One region of the Klebsiella sp. Sb-30 genome, then DNA from elsewhere that is predicted to be linked to it. Evidence: predicted binding sites of a transcription regulator. Region 1 holds the regulator's gene; each other region holds the start of a gene.

Region 1 (5,195 bases):
AAGGTGTGCTGGACATAGGCATGCAGAATCGCCGCGCCGTTAGCGGATTGATCCACCAGTGTCGCGCTATCAGACCCGAGGCGGAACAGCGCCAGATACAGCAGCGTCAGCCCCACGCCGGCCATCAGTCCGGCCCAGACGGTGTAGCGAGTCAGCAGGCGCGCTTCACTTACGCCGCGGGAGCGTGCGGCGTTAACAATGACGATACCGAATACCATGGCACCCAGCGTATCCATGGTCAGATAGCCGTTGACGAAGCCGTTAGAGAACGGCGCGGTGCGGTAAGCTTCCAGCGCATTGCTGATCGGGCCAGCCGGCCAGATAACTGCCGCAACGGACAAAATGATCAGCGCAATAATTTTCAACGGGGCGAGGAAATTGCCCACCGTATCCAGCAGCTTACCCGGATAGAGCGAAACCAGGATCACCAGCGCGAAATAGATCACGCTGTAAATCATCAGCGGCATCGCGCCGTCGCCGGTCAGCGGGGCAATCCCGACTTCAAAAGAGACCGTTGCGGTACGCGGCGTCGCAAACAGCGGGCCAACGGCCAGGTAGCAGACCACGGCCAGCAGGATGCCGGCCACTTTGCCGATCGGCGTACTCAGGCTTTCCACGCCGCCGCCGACTTTCGCCAGCGCCACGACCGTCAGCACCGGTAAACCCACGGCGGTAATCAGAAAGCCAATAGCGGCGGTCCAGACGTGTTCACCAGCCTGTAAACCCACCATCGGAGGGAAGATAATGTTGCCTGCGCCAACGAACAACGCGAAGGTCATAAAGCCCAACGCGATAATGTCGCGAGATTTTAACTGATGGGTCATAAATTCATTACTGCCTGTGGATGTGGTGTTGTTAACAAACGGAAAATACCGTGTCTTCCCCTGAGGGAGGATACAGCGGTGGTTGCCGGAAAAATCAGCGGGATATGCTCCCGAACACGCGTGGGAAAGAATTGTTTTTTGAATTACCACGCAAAAACAGTCTGTCTGCGACTGCATGGGGGGCAATTTAAACGCTTATAACGTTTTAATGCAAGGCGGGATCGCAAAAGCAGATGATTATGCTAAGTCTATTTTTGCGAGCGGGATTATTGACCATATCTAAGGAAAACCTCCGGCTAATCATGCGAACAAAAAAGCAGCAGGCGTTCATTAATTACGCGGCTAAAAAGTGACTGCAAACGAAAATGACCAGCCGAAGCTGGTCATTGGCAAGTCATGTTGACAAGGGTGCGTTCAGGCGCTTTTTTTGGCAATTAAACGTTCCGGGAGTAAGAAACTAAAACGCGTCCCTTGGCCTACCGTACTCTCAATTTCCAGACGACTGTCGTGATGATTCACCGCATGTTTGACGATCGCCAGCCCAAGACCGCTGCCGCCGGTTTGCCGCGAACGCGCCTTATCCACGCGATAGAATCGCTCGGTCAGACGCGGAATGTGCTCGGGCGCAATCCCCGGACCGTTATCCTCGACGCTGAACAACGCGCCATGCGGCGCCCGTTGCCAGCTGACGGTAATCTCTGTCCCCGCTGGCGTATGGTTGATTGCGTTATACACCAGATTGGAGATCGCGCTGCGCAGCTGCTCTTCGTTGCCCAGTACCACCAGCGTCTCATCGACGTGGAAGTGGAGCGTCTGCTTCTGCTGGCTTAGCGTCTGGGCTTCCCGCTCCACCACCCGCAGCATCATCGGCACGTCGATTTTGTCATTCATGGCCAGCGTCGGCGCCGCTTCAATCCGCGACAGCGTCAGCAGCTGCTTGACTAACCCCTCCATGCGCTGGGTTTGCTCGCGCATCGTATGCAGCGCTTTTTCGCGCGTCATCCCTTCCAGCACCTGCTCCTGCATCATCTCCAGATAGCCCTGCAGTACCGTTAACGGCGTGCGAAGCTCATGGCTGACGTTGGCAAAAAAGTTGCGCCGCGCGCCTTCCAGCTGGTGCATCTGCGTGACATCGCGCGCCACCATCAGCCACTGTTTGTCGCTGTAGGGCATGACGCGGATCTCCAGATGACGAGCAGTATTGAGGACCAGATTGAGCGGCTTTGAGAAATCCCTGTTTTTGAGGTAATGAGCAAATTCAGGGTAGCGCAGGAGGTTGAGAATATTTTGTCCGCTGTCGTCCGGCCAACGCAAATTGAGGATCTGCTGGGCCAGGCCATTACACCAGAAGATGGCCCCCTCCTCCGTCGTCAGCACCACCGCATCGGGCAAAGACTCAGCCCCGCTACGAAAGCGTTTGATCAGACTACCCAGTTCGCGTCGGCGCTTTTTATTGCGCATCTGCATCTGGTGAAGGCCGTAGAGCAGCGGTTCCCAGCTGCCTCTTCCCGGCGGTGGCGTCATGCTACGGTCGACCCATAGCCACCATGAAAGACGTAATAAATTCCAGAAATGCCAGATGAGAAGTCCGGTTACTGCCGCCAGTAAAAACCACGGCAGATAACCCACCACCGCCCCAAGAATCAGGGCCGGGATACAACATAAGAAAAGCTCAAGCGCCAGCCTTTTCCATGACAGCCGTTCCAGCACGGTTCACACTCCTGTCGAGATTCAGAAACGGGCGGAGAAACGATATCCCGTGCCGCGGACCGTTTGTACCATCCGGTCATGGCCGCTATGTTCCAGCGCTTTACGCAGACGGCGAATATGCACATCCACCGTTCTGTCTTCTACATACACATTGGTCCCCCAGACGTGATTCAGCAGCTGTTCGCGGCTGTAGACGCGTTCCGGGTGAGTCATAAAGAAGTGTAGCAATTTAAACTCCGTCGGCCCCATGTCCAGCGGACTTTCACCGGTCATCACGCGGTGGGAGGAAGGGTCAAGGCTAAGCCCTTGCATTTCAATCACTTCTTCCACCGCCATCGGCGAAATACGGCGCATCACCGCTTTGATTCGCGCCACCAGCTCTTTCGGTGAAAAAGGCTTAGTGATGTAATCATCGGCACCGGTTTCCAGACCACGTACGCGATCCTCTTCTTCACCGCGAGCGGTGAGCATGACGACCGGAATATCGCGGGTCATCGCCTCACGCTTGAGCAGCTTGATAAACTGGAGACCCGATCCGCCCGGCAGCATCCAGTCGAGGAGAATCAAATCAGGCCAGGGTTCATTGAGTTGATTCACCGCACTGTCATAATCTTCCGCCTCGACGGGCTGAAAGCCGTTTTGCTCAAGAACAAAGCAGACCATTTCGCGGATCGGAGCTTCATCTTCAACGACCAGAATTCTTCTCGCCATTATTTACCCTGTATTTTTTAGCCATCAGTATAGAGTGCGGCGCCATTATGCGTCAGTTTTGTGACAGATTTATGAAGAAAATGACCGTCATATGATAGCGGATTTTTAATAATGACAAGGAGTAACAATCGATCCTGCTGGCGTTAAAGGGGCAACCTGCGGGATGACAGGTATATAATGCGCCTATGCTTTTTCGCCAGGGAATACTTATGCGCATCATCCACACCTCTGACTGGCACCTTGGCCAGAATTTTTACAGCAAGAGCCGCGCCGCCGAACACTCGGCCTTTCTCGACTGGCTGCTGACCAGCGCGCAGGCGCACGAGGTCGATGCCATTATTGTCGCCGGCGACATCTTTGATACCGGCTCACCGCCAAGCTACGCCCGCGAGCTGTATAACCGATTCGTGGTTCAGCTTCAGCAAACCGGCTGCCAGCTGGTGGTGCTGGCGGGCAACCACGATTCGGTGGCGACGCTAAATGAATCCCGCGATATTCTGGCCTTTCTGAAAACCACGGTGGTGGCCAGCGCCGGCCATGCTCCCTTTATTCTGCCGCAGCGCGACGGCACGCCCGGCGCCATATTTTGCCCGGTCCCCTTCCTGCGCCCGCGCGAGCTGGTCACCAGCCAGGCCGGACACTCCGGCGGCGAAAAACAGCAGCTGCTGTTGAACGCTATCAGCGACTATTATCAGCAGCAGTACGAAGCCGCCTGCGCCCTGCGCGGCGATCGTCCGCTGCCGATCGTCGCCAGCGGCCACCTGACCACCGTTGGCGCCAGCAAGAGCGATGCGGTGCGCGATATCTACATCGGCACGCTGGAGGCGTTCCCCGCCAGCCATTTTCCCCCCGTTGATTATGTTGCCCTCGGCCATATTCACCGGGCGCAGAAGATCGGCGGCAGCGACCATATTCGCTACAGCGGCTCGCCCATCGCCCTCAGCTTTGATGAGACGGGCAAAAGCAAAAGCGTCAATCTGGTGACCTTCAGCGACGGGCACCTGGCGGAGGTGCTTCCTCTGACGGTGCCGGTGACGCAGCCGCTGGCAGTGCTGAAAGGCGATTTCTCCAGCATCAGCGAACAGCTTACCCAGTGGCGGGACGCCCCTCAGGAGCCGGTCGTCTGGCTGGATATTGAAATTACCAGTGACGAATATCTCCATGATATTCAGCGAAAAATTCAGGCCCAGACCGAAGATCTGCCGGTGGAAGTGCTGCTGGTTCGCCGCAGCCGCGCCCAACGTGAACGCATCCTGGCGGGAGAGCGGCGGGAGACGCTGAGCGAACTGCAGGTCGAGGAGGTGTTTGAACGCCGGCTGGCGCAGGAAACGCTGGAAGAGGCGCAGCGGCTACGCCTGACGCAGCTGTTCAACGAAACGCTGCATAGTCTGAATGGTGAGGAGCACCTGTGAAAATTCTGAGTTTGCGCCTGAAAAATATCAACTCGTTAAAAGGCGAATGGAAAATCGACTTCACCGCAGAACCGTTCGCCAGCAACGGGCTGTTTGCCATCACCGGCCCCACCGGCGCCGGGAAAACCACTCTGCTGGACGCGATCTGCCTCGCGCTGTATCACGAAACGCCCCGTCTGAGCAGCGTGTCGCAATCGCAAAACGATCTGATGACCCGCGATACCGCCGAGTGTCTGGCGGAAGTGGAATTCGAGGTCAAAGGGACGGCCTATCGCGCCTTCTGGAGCCAGAACCGCGCCCGCAATCAGCCGGAGGGCAACCTGCAGGCCCCGCGCGTTGAGCTGGCCCGCTGCGACGATGGGCAGATCCTTGCCGATAAAGTCAAAGATAAGCTCGAACTGACCGCTTCGCTCACCGGACTGGATTACGGTCGCTTTACCCGCTCAATGCTGCTGTCGCAAGGCCAGTTCGCCGCGTTCCTCAACGCCAAACCAAAAGAACGCGCTGAGCTGCTGGAAGAGCTGACCGGCACCGAAAT
Region 2 (5,195 bases), 2.2 Mb from region 1:
ACAACTTCGGTTCGTCCAGGTACCTGGCTATTCAAACACCACATTTTCAGCAAGCACCGTCAGGAGCGGTGCATAATGATGCGTATAAAAGGTCATATCTATAGTTGAAATTTCGCTTAAATTCTGCGGAGGTAAAGATATAAAATCGTCACCCGCTCACGTTATAAATATTATTTATAATACAATTTAAACATGAAGCATTAATGACGATATTTTTCATCAGACAATTAAAACAGATTGTTATTATTTAATTTGATTAACTAAAAAATCAATGGCGTCAATAGCCAGAATTGGGAGCGGGAACACACTCAGGGCGCGAGGAAGTGTAACAAAACGATCGGGAAGGATAAGAAAAAGTTATAGCCTCTCCGTGATCCAGGTGCACACCGACGCGGTGCACACCTGTCAGTCAGTTACCGTTCGGCGACGAGACGGATAAAGTCGTCATCGTCTTTCTCTCCCGCCGAAGTCTTAGTAACCTCTTCTTTCTCAGGCTCATTGGCTTCACAGAGACGGCGCAGCAGCGCATTTTGCCGCTTTTGCTGGTCCAGTAACGCCTGCAGCAGTTCAATCTGCTGATTGGTGCGCGAACTTGCGCGATTAACAAAAAACCATAACAACAAACCGACAAGCAGCAGCACAACGGACAGTGCCAGCGATGCCAGATTTAAGATCCCAGGATTCAGTAACTCACTCATTTCACCACCTCAAAGAGAAGGCGTCCATTCTACCACTCGCGCAGCAGAAGGAAATCGGTCGTCATAAAAATGTCTTACCAGGGGATAAACTTGTTGATTGTGCAGATGCCGCTGAAAAACTGTACATCTTGATCGCACATTACGTTAAGCATCTGAGTCCACAGCAACAAACAGCCCGCTATGATGACTATCAGCAAAACCCAGCGTACTTTTTTCACTCCATTCTCCGCATCAGTATCAGATGTTTCCAGGATAACATGAGCATCTTAAACCGTGGCTAACTGTAATACGAAAGACAAGTTTAGGAATCATAGACTTGTTTCAATACGTGTAGCTGTCAAAATAGGCGCAGGGATAATGTAAACCATGAGGCAACAATGCGATTAATCATTCGTTCCATTGTAGTACTGGCTATCGTATGGATTGGGATATTATTGAGCGGCTATGGCATTCTTATTGGCAGCAATGAGAATGCTGCGGGACTGGGGCTTCAGTGTAAATATCTGACCGCTCGCGGCACCAGTACCGCACAATACGTTCATTCTGATAGCGGTATTATCGGTGTTACCGACTGCCCGATTTTACGCAAAAGCGAAACCGTTATCGACAAAGGTTAATGCGTAAAAGCGACAGCGGGAAACGTATTCCCGCTGTCGCTTAACTGACCAGGCTGCCCTTCGGATCAGAATGGATAGTCGTTATAGCCCATCTGTTCAGAAATCTTACGCGCCGCCGTGTGCAGCATCTCCACGTATTCACTCAGACGCTCTTCCGAGAAACGCAGAGTCGGGAAAGAGATACTCAGACCTGCAATCACCACGCCAAAGCGGTCGAAAACCGGTACGCCGATGCAGCGCAGTCCCTCTTCCTGTTCTTCATTATCTTCACCGTAGCCCTGCTGACGAACCTGATCCAGGACGCCAAGCAGCGCTTCCGTACTGGTAATGGTCCGCTCGGTGCTGCGTTTGTATTCGACGCCTTCAAGAATTTGCTCAACTTCAGCGCGATCGCGCCACGCCAGCAGCACTTTACCGATAGCGGTACTGTACAACGGGTTGCGGCGACCGATTCGTGAGTACATCCGCAGGTTGTACATCGAGTCGATTTTGTGGATATAGACGATGCTGTCTTCATCCAGCGCCCCCAGGTGGATCGTCTCTTTCGTCAGCCGCGAAAGTTCACGCATCTGGATATCGGCACTGCGGACCAGATCGACATTCTGTAGCGCACGCGCGCCCAGTTCGAACAGCTTGAGCGTCAGGGAGTATTTCTCGGATTCACCTTCCTGCGCCACATAGCCCAGCGATTTCATGGTTTGCAAAAAGCGATAAACGGTGCTTTTTGACATCATGACGCGCTGGGACAGTTCGGTTATGCCAATTTCACGCTCTTCACCAAGCGCCTGCAGAATGCCAAAAACCTTCAATACCGAAGAGACAGAATCTGGCTGCTTATCCAAATCTGCAACTGCCATTTATCACCTCATCGTAACTGTTTTATAAAAATCAGAACCGGTTTTTATTATAAATTCGCATCGCGCCCCCCGCAATCGTTCTTCTGCTCATTCGTTACAAATCTGCGACATACAGCCGAATAATCAATGCTAAAATCATTACTCAGAGAATAATTACCCTAAAGACATACATTCAACATGGATAAAAACATTTCCGATGGCCTGCCTTTGCCGCAGCGCTACGGCGCAATTCTGACCATCGTTTTAGGGTTAGCCATGGCGGTGCTCGACGGCGCAATCGCTAACGTGGCCCTGCCGACTATTGCCACCGATTTAAACGCCTCGCCGGCGGCGTCAATCTGGATTGTCAACGCCTACCAGATAGCTATCGTGATTGCCCTTCTGCCGCTCTCTTTTCTCGGCGATATGTTTGGCTATCGGCGTATCTATAAAATCGGCCTTGCGCTGTTTACTCTGACCTCGCTCGCCTGCGCACTTTCCCATAGTCTGGAGATGCTGACCCTTGCCCGCGTCGCGCAGGGCCTTGGCGGCGCCGCCCTGATGAGCGTCAATACGGCGCTGATCCGGCTTATTTTCCCGCAGCGTTTTCTCGGACGCGGGATGGGGATTAACTCCTTCGTGGTGGCGGTTTCATCGGCCGCTGGCCCCACTATTGCGGCAGCGATTCTCTCGGTGGCCTCCTGGCAATGGCTGTTTTTTATTAATATTCCGCTCGGGATTGTTTCGCTTATCCTCGCCATGCGTTACCTGCCGGCGAACGTTGGCCGGAGCAAAATCACCCGTTTCGATCTTCCCAGCGCCATAATGAATGCGCTGACGTTTGGCCTGTTGATTACCGCTCTCGGCGGTTTTGCCCAGGGTCAGTCGGGACGACTCGTGCTTGCAGAAGTGGCCGCGATGCTGGTTATCGGTTTCTTCTTTGTGCGCCGCCAGCTGCAGATGCCGGTACCGCTGTTGCCGATTGACCTGCTGCGCATCCCGCTGTTTTCCCTGTCTATCTGTACCTCTGTTTGCTCGTTCTGCGCGCAAATGCTGGCGCTGGTTTCCCTGCCCTTCTTCCTGCAGTCGGTGATGGGCCGTAGCGAAGTCGAAACCGGCTTACTGCTGACGCCGTGGCCTCTGGCTACCATGGTGATGGCGCCGCTGGCGGGTTATATGATTGAGAAAGTGCACGCGGGATTACTGGGGGCAATCGGTCTGCTGGTGATGGCCTGCGGCCTGTTTGGCCTCGCGCTGTTGCCCTCCTCGCCTTCCGATCTGGATATTATCTGGCGCATGGCGCTGTGCGGCGCCGGTTTTGGCCTGTTCCAGTCGCCGAACAACCATACCATTGTCTCTTCCGCACCGGCCCAGCGCAGCGGCGGCGCCAGCGGAATGCTGGGGACCGCGCGACTGCTCGGTCAAAGTACCGGTGCGGCGCTGGTTGCCCTGCTACTTAACCTGCAGGGCAACGGCGGCACCCACAGCGCACTGCTGCTGGCCGGTGGGCTGGCGGTGATTGCCGCAACCGTCAGCGGGCTTCGCGTAACCCAGCCCCGTCCGGGACAATAGCCGCTCTCCTCAGGCTTCAGCCAAAAAAAATCCGCAGCCCGGGGGCCGCGGATTTTTTTAGCTATTCTGCAACAACGTTACTTCAGGTATTCGCCACTGCGCAGCGCTTCAATACGCTTATCCAGCGGCGGGTGAGTCATGAACAGTTCGCTCATTGACTTCGCCTTACCGTTAATGCAGAACGCCATCATGCTGCTGGCTTCCTGCGGTTCATAGCTGGTTTTCAGGCGCTGCAGCGCGGCAATCATTTTCTCACGCCCAACCAGTCTGGCAGACCCGGCATCGGCGTGGAATTCACGATAGCGCGAGAACCACATGGTAATAATGCTGGCCAGAATACCGAACACCAGTTCCAGCACGGTCGCTACGGCAAAGTAAATCAGCGGGTTACCGTTGCTGCTTTCACTGTCATCCCGGTTCCCGCCCAGGAAGCCGGCGGCAATCTGCGCGATAACACGCGAGATAAAGATAACGAAGGTGTTCACCACCCCCTGAATCAGCGTCATAGTGACCATGTCACCGTTGGCGATGTGGCTGATTTCGTGGGCGATGACCGCTTCGGCTTCGTCACGACTCATGTTTTGCAGCAGCCCGGTGCTCACGGCGACCAGAGAAGCATCGCGGCGGGCGCCGGTGGCAAACGCGTTGATATCCGGCGCATGGTAGATGGCGACCTGCGGCATGCCAATACCCGCCTGCTGCGCCTGCTGTGCGACGGTGTTCATCAGCCAGCGTTCTGTTTCATTGCGCGGCTGCTCAATCACTTCCCCACCCACGGATTTCAGTGCCATCCATTTCGACATCATCAGCGAAACGATCGATCCACCAAAACCAAAAAGCAGCGCCATGATCAGTAACCCGGTCATGCTGCTTGACTGAATTCCCGTCAGGCTTAACACCAGCCCGAATACCACCATCACTGCCAGGTTGGTCAACAGGAAAAGCGCGATTCGCATCATAATTTTCTTTTAACCTCGATTTAACAAAACGCACTATGCGATTACCCATATCGTATGGGTAGAACGCCAATTTTCAACGATCAGGCCCCGCTAAGTCACGAGAAAAACACAACTTTACATTTTGTCACAGCGAACTGACATCTGCGTAAGTTGTTGACATTTTGTATGTCTAAGAGAGGCCGGTCGGGAGGATGACGGAAAGAAAAACGGGCACAATCATTGTGCCCGTTGGGTGCTTATTTGCTGACCGGCGGTTCTACCGCGGGCATCTCTTTCTCAAGATGCGCAAGGTCTACCGCAATGTGGACCGTCTCATCAAGATACGGATCCGGCTCCTGGTAGTCCTTCGGCAGATCGTCCAGTTTCTTCAGCGGCGGTTTACCTTCGCGCTTCAGACGATCGTTAATCCGTGCCAGGCGCGTCGCATCGTCTTCTTCGTTCTCTTTTTCACGCTGAGCGTAGTTGAGAGAAACGATATAACGCTTATCTTTCATTGCGTTATAACGAGCGATG
Region 3 (5,195 bases), 1.2 Mb from region 1:
AGTACGAATCACGATAGGCACCTGCAGCAACGCCAGGGCGATAACCCCAGCCCAGCCGGAAAAGTGCTGCATCTGTGCAACCACGATGGTATAGACGAACAGACCCACGACGATGGATGGCGCGGAAAGCAGGATATCGTTAATAAACCGAATCACTTCCGCCAGCGCGGACTTACGCCCGTATTCCGCCAGATAGATACCCGCCATAATGCCCAGCGGCGTACCGAAAACCGTCGACCACAGGATCAGCAGGCCGCTGCCCGCCAGGGCATTCGCCAGACCACCGCCCGCGGTGTTCGGCGGCGGCGTCATTTCGGTAAACAGCGCCAGACTCATGCCATCGATACCGCGGGTAACGGTGGACATCAGGATCCAGATAAGCCAGAACAACCCGAAGACCATGGTTCCCATTGACAGGGTCAGGGCGATACGGTTTTTCAGCCGGCGTTTAGCCTGCATCTTACGACGGGATTCAGCCAGCTCGGTGCTGGTTTGCAATTCAATCGTGGCCATTAGCGCGCCCCCTCACTCTTCGCCAGACGCATCACCATAAACTTCGATGCGGCCAGAACAATAAAGGTAATCACAAACAGAATCAGCCCCAGCTCCATCAGCGCCGCCACGTGCAGCCCGGTTTCCGCTTCGGCAAACTCATTCGCCAGAGCGGAAGTAATACTGTTCCCCGGCATATACAGTGAAACGCTATCCAGCTGGTAAGTGTTGCCGATAATGAAGGTCACCGCCATGGTTTCCCCCAGCGCGCGCCCCAGACCGAGCATCACGCCGCCGATAACCCCGTTCTTGGTAAAGGGCAGGACGATACGCCAGATGACCTCCCAGGTCGTACAGCCGATACCGTAGGCCGACTCTTTCATCATCACCGGCGTTTGTTCAAACACATCGCGCATGACGGCGGCGATGTACGGAATAATCATGATGGCCAGAATGACGCCCGCCGCCAGAATACCGATACCAAATGCCGGACCGGCAAACAGCGCTCCCACAAACGGGATCGTCGACAGGACGTTGCCTACCGGTTCCTGGAAGTAGGTGGCAAACAGCGGAGCAAAGATAAACAGGCCCCACATGCCGTAAACGATACTCGGAATGGCCGCCAGCAGTTCAATGGCGATGCCAAGAGGACGTTTCAGCCAGGCAGGAGAGAGCTCCGTCAGGAACAGTGCGATACCAAAGCTCACCGGAACGGCGATCAGCAGCGCTATAAATGAGGTCACCAGCGTCCCGTATATCGGCACCAGCGCACCGAAAATTTCGTTGGGCGCATCCCACTCTTTGGTCCACAAAAAGGAAAAACCAAACTTCTGAATGCTTGGCCATGAAGAGATGATGAGGGAAACGATGATGCCGCCCAGCATCAATAGCACAATCAGCGCCGCCAGTTTGACCAGCACGCCGAAAATTATGTCACCCTTTTTCCCCGGAGGGTTAAATGCCGGCTTGGTTGCAGCCATAGATTACTCTTTCTGTTTGGGCCTGGAAGCGCGCATTTTACCGTGCCTCCAGGCTAACGTAATGCTATACCCTAAATAATTCGAGTTGCAGCAAGCGCAGCCAACGCAGCTGCGGCTCGAAGTATGACGGGTATTTAGTACAGCGCTTTACCGCTGCTGTCTTTCACGTTGGTTTTCCATGCAGCACGAACCTGCTCAACCACGCTTTCCGGCAGCGTTGCGTAATCCAGCGCGTTGGCTTCTTTACTGCCATTTTTGTACGCCCAATCGAAGAACTTCAGCACTTCAGCAGTCTGTTCTGGCTTGTTCGTAGCTTTGTGTACCAGGATAAAGGTGGTTGAGGTGATCGGCCATGCATTCTCACCCTTCTGGTTAGTCAGATCCTGTGCGAAGGATTTGCTCCAGTCGATACCTTTAGCCGCGTTAGCGAAGTTATCTTCCGTCGGGCTGACCGGCTTGCCATCTGCGGAAAGCAGTTTGGTGTAAGCCAGGTTGTTCTGCTTCGCATAGGCGTATTCTACGTAGCCAATGGAGCCCGGCAGACGTTGAACGAAAGCGGCGATGCCGTCGTTACCTTTACCGCCCAGACCGGTCGGCCAGTTAACGGTAGAACCCGCGCCAATCTTAGATTTCCACTCTTCGTTCACTTTCGCCAGGTAGCTGGTGAACACGAAGGAAGTGCCGGAACCATCGGCGCGACGAACCACGGCGATATTCTGAGACGGCAGCTTCATACCCGGGTTGAGTTTAGCGATCGCTTCGTCATCCCACTTTTTAATTTTGCCCAGGTAGATATCACCCAGAGTTTTACCGTCCAGAACCAGCTCACCCGACTTCACGCCAGGCAGGTTGATTGCCAGAACCACACCGCCGATAACGGTCGGGAACTGGAACAGGCCTTCCTGAGCCAGTTTGTCATCAGCCAGAGGAGCATCAGAAGCACCGAAATCAACGGTGTTAGCAATAATTTGTTTGACACCACCGGAAGAGCCAATGCCCTGGTAGTTCACTTTATTGCCGGTTTCTTTCTGATAGGTATCAGCCCATTTGGCATACACCGGTGCAGGGAAAGTTGCGCCCGCGCCAGTCAGGCTTGCAGCTGCAAATGCAGAGAAAGCGCTCATCGATAAGGTCGCGGCGACAACTGTTGCGACGGTGGTACGCATAACGTTCATAATGTCTCCTGCTGGATTCGTAAATCGTTGTTTCGAGGCTATGGTGAGCAAAATAGGACAAAGAGGTGACAGTAAAATGTACGAATTATTACAGTTTTATGACACCCAAAAAGATAGCGGACTGGAGAAAATAAAAACAATATAAATCATAATGTTAATTATTTAAGTGACCGTAAGATTGCAGAAAAATTTTCTTTTTATGACACTTAAAATCGTAGTCGAAGATGACGGTTTGTCATAAACCCGCGCAGCAGCATTTTTCAGCAGAGCGCTGAAAAACAATCGCGGGAAATAAAAAAGGGCCGCCGGATGGCAGCCCTTTGTCTGATGCGTGTTGGCTTATTCTACGGTGACCGATTTTGCCAGGTTACGCGGCTGGTCAACGTCAGTGCCTTTAATCAGCGCAACGTGATAGGCCAGCAGCTGCAGTGGCACGGTGTAGAAGATCGGCGCAATGACCTCTTCAACATGCGGCATTTCAATAATGTGCATATTGTCGCTGCTGCTAAAACCCGCCTCGCCATCGGCGAAGACATACAGCTGGCCGCCACGCGCGCGAACTTCTTCAATGTTGGATTTCAGCTTCTCCAGCAATTCGTTATTCGGCGCCACGACGATCACCGGCATTTCGGCGTCAATCAGGGCCAGAGGGCCGTGCTTCAGCTCACCGGCCGCGTAGGCTTCCGCGTGGATATAAGAGATCTCTTTGAGCTTCAACGCCCCTTCCAGCGCGATCGGATACTGATCGCCACGGCCAAGGAACAGCGCATGGTGCTTATCGGAGAAGTTCTCGGCCAGCGCCTCAATACGCTTATCCTGCGACAGCATCTGCTCAATACGGTTCGGCAACGCCTGCAGCCCATGAACGATATCATGCTCAACGGCGGCATCCAGACCTTTAAGGCGCGCCAGTTTTGCCACCAGCAGCAGCAATACGGTCAGCTGAGTGGTAAAGGCTTTGGTCGAGGCCACGCCGATCTCAGTGCCCGCTTTGGTCATCAGAGCCAAATCGGACTCGCGGACCAGAGAAGAACTCGCCACGTTACAAATAGCCAGCGATCCGAGGTAGCCCAGCTCTTTTGACAGACGCAGCGCGGCCAGCGTATCCGCGGTCTCACCGGACTGGGAAAGCGTGATCATCAGACTGTTGCGACGCACCGCCGATTTGCGATAGCGGAATTCAGAGGCGATTTCAACATCGCACGGCACGCCCGCCAGCGCTTCAAACCAGTAGCGAGAAACCATGCCGGAGTTATACGAAGTGCCACAGGCTACGATCTGGATATGTTCAACCTGAGACAGCATTTCGTTAGCATGCGTGCCCAGCTCGCTGAGATCCACTTCGCCATGGCTGATGCGCCCGGAGAGGGTGTTTTTGATCGCATTCGGCTGTTCGTAAATCTCTTTTTGCATGTAGTGGCGGTAAGTGCCTTTGTCGCCTGCGTCGTACTGCAGATTAGATTCGATCTCCTGACGTTTCACCTGCGCGCCTTTGGTATCAAATACGGTCACATTGCGGCGAGTCACTTCCGCGATATCGCCTTCTTCCAGGAAGATAAAGCGACGGGTAACCGGCAGCAGAGCCAGCTGATCGGAGGCAATAAAGTTTTCCCCCATACCCAGACCGATAACCATCGGGCTACCGGAACGCGCTGCCAGCAGCGTGGACGGATCGCGGGAATCCATGATCACCGTACCGTAGGCACCGCGAAGCTGAGGAATGGCTCGCAGTACCGCTTCACGCAGCGTGCCGCCCTGCTCCAGCTCCCAGTGCACCAGGTGAGCAATCACTTCGGTGTCAGTTTCAGAGACGAAGGTGTAACCGCGCGCTTTCAGCTCTTCGCGCAGCGGCTCGTGGTTTTCGATGATGCCGTTATGGACCACCACAATGTGTTCAGAAACATGCGGATGCGCGTTACCTTCAGACGGCTCACCGTGCGTTGCCCAGCGGGTATGGGCAATCCCCGTACCACCGTGTAACGGGTGTTCTTCTACCGCCTGAGCCAGCATCTGGACTTTACCGAGACGACGAACGCGGGACATATGCCCTGCGTTATCAACCACTGCCAGACCGGCAGAGTCATATCCACGGTATTCCAGACGACGTAGACCTTCGAGAAGGATTTCAGCAATATCACGCTGCGCGACTGCGCCAACAATTCCACACATAGTTAAATTTCCTGATAATGGCGTTATGCCATGCGTTGTCGCTGACCTGTATTTGCCCGCGTTACGGGCGCCCCGAGCCTTGTAGAGAGTGGGGTTATTTTTATGGTACTGCCTGCGGACGGGGACCTATATTGCTCCTCTCATCCTGGTTCGCCGGGCGGTTTCCCCCCGGCGATAAGCCAAAAATTACTTCTTCTTCACCGGACGCTGCCAGCCCTGTTTATGGACCTGCGGCACACGGCTTAAAACCAGTTCGTTGTCGGCGATATCGCGCGTGACCGTCGTACCGGCGGCAATCGTGACGCCTTTACCCACGGTCACCGGCGCCACCAGCTGAGTGTCGGAACCGACAAACACATCATCGCCGATAATGGTTTTG

What was found. The regulator PhoB, encoded in region 1, activates phosphate uptake and scavenging genes when phosphate is short. The targets are predictions, from matches to a motif close to CTGTCATAAAACTGNCNNAT.
Region 2: a site for PhoB is predicted at 2,264-2,283, ahead of kdgR (DNA-binding transcriptional regulator KdgR). Genes of this name have one in related genera too.
Region 3: a site for PhoB is predicted at 2,733-2,752, ahead of pstS (phosphate ABC transporter substrate-binding protein PstS). Genes of this name have one in related genera too.

The regions. Positions count from the first base shown of each region.
Region 1 covers NZ_CM172749.1:4,159,262-4,164,456, forward strand. The annotation lists gene brnQ (branched-chain amino acid transporter carrier protein BrnQ) at 1-824, opposite strand, end outside; gene phoR (phosphate regulon sensor histidine kinase PhoR) at 1,239-2,534, opposite strand; gene phoB (phosphate response regulator transcription factor PhoB) at 2,556-3,245, opposite strand; gene sbcD (exonuclease subunit SbcD) at 3,455-4,657, shown strand; gene sbcC (exonuclease subunit SbcC) at 4,654-5,195, shown strand, end outside.
Region 2 covers NZ_CM172749.1:1,971,900-1,977,094, reverse strand. The annotation lists gene AC236I_RS09240 (YebO family protein) at 414-698, opposite strand; gene mgrB (PhoP/PhoQ regulatory lipoprotein MgrB) at 773-916, opposite strand; gene AC236I_RS09230 (YobH family protein) at 1,076-1,315, shown strand; gene kdgR (DNA-binding transcriptional regulator KdgR) at 1,381-2,172, opposite strand; gene AC236I_RS09220 (MFS transporter) at 2,350-3,723, shown strand; gene htpX (protease HtpX) at 3,801-4,682, opposite strand; gene prc (carboxy terminal-processing peptidase) at 4,919-5,195, opposite strand, start outside.
Region 3 covers NZ_CM172749.1:5,364,965-5,370,159, reverse strand. The annotation lists gene pstA (phosphate ABC transporter permease PstA) at 1-513, opposite strand, end outside; gene pstC (phosphate ABC transporter permease PstC) at 513-1,472, opposite strand; gene pstS (phosphate ABC transporter substrate-binding protein PstS) at 1,607-2,647, opposite strand; gene glmS (glutamine--fructose-6-phosphate transaminase (isomerizing)) at 2,987-4,816, opposite strand; gene glmU (bifunctional UDP-N-acetylglucosamine diphosphorylase/glucosamine-1-phosphate N-acetyltransferase GlmU) at 5,003-5,195, opposite strand, start outside.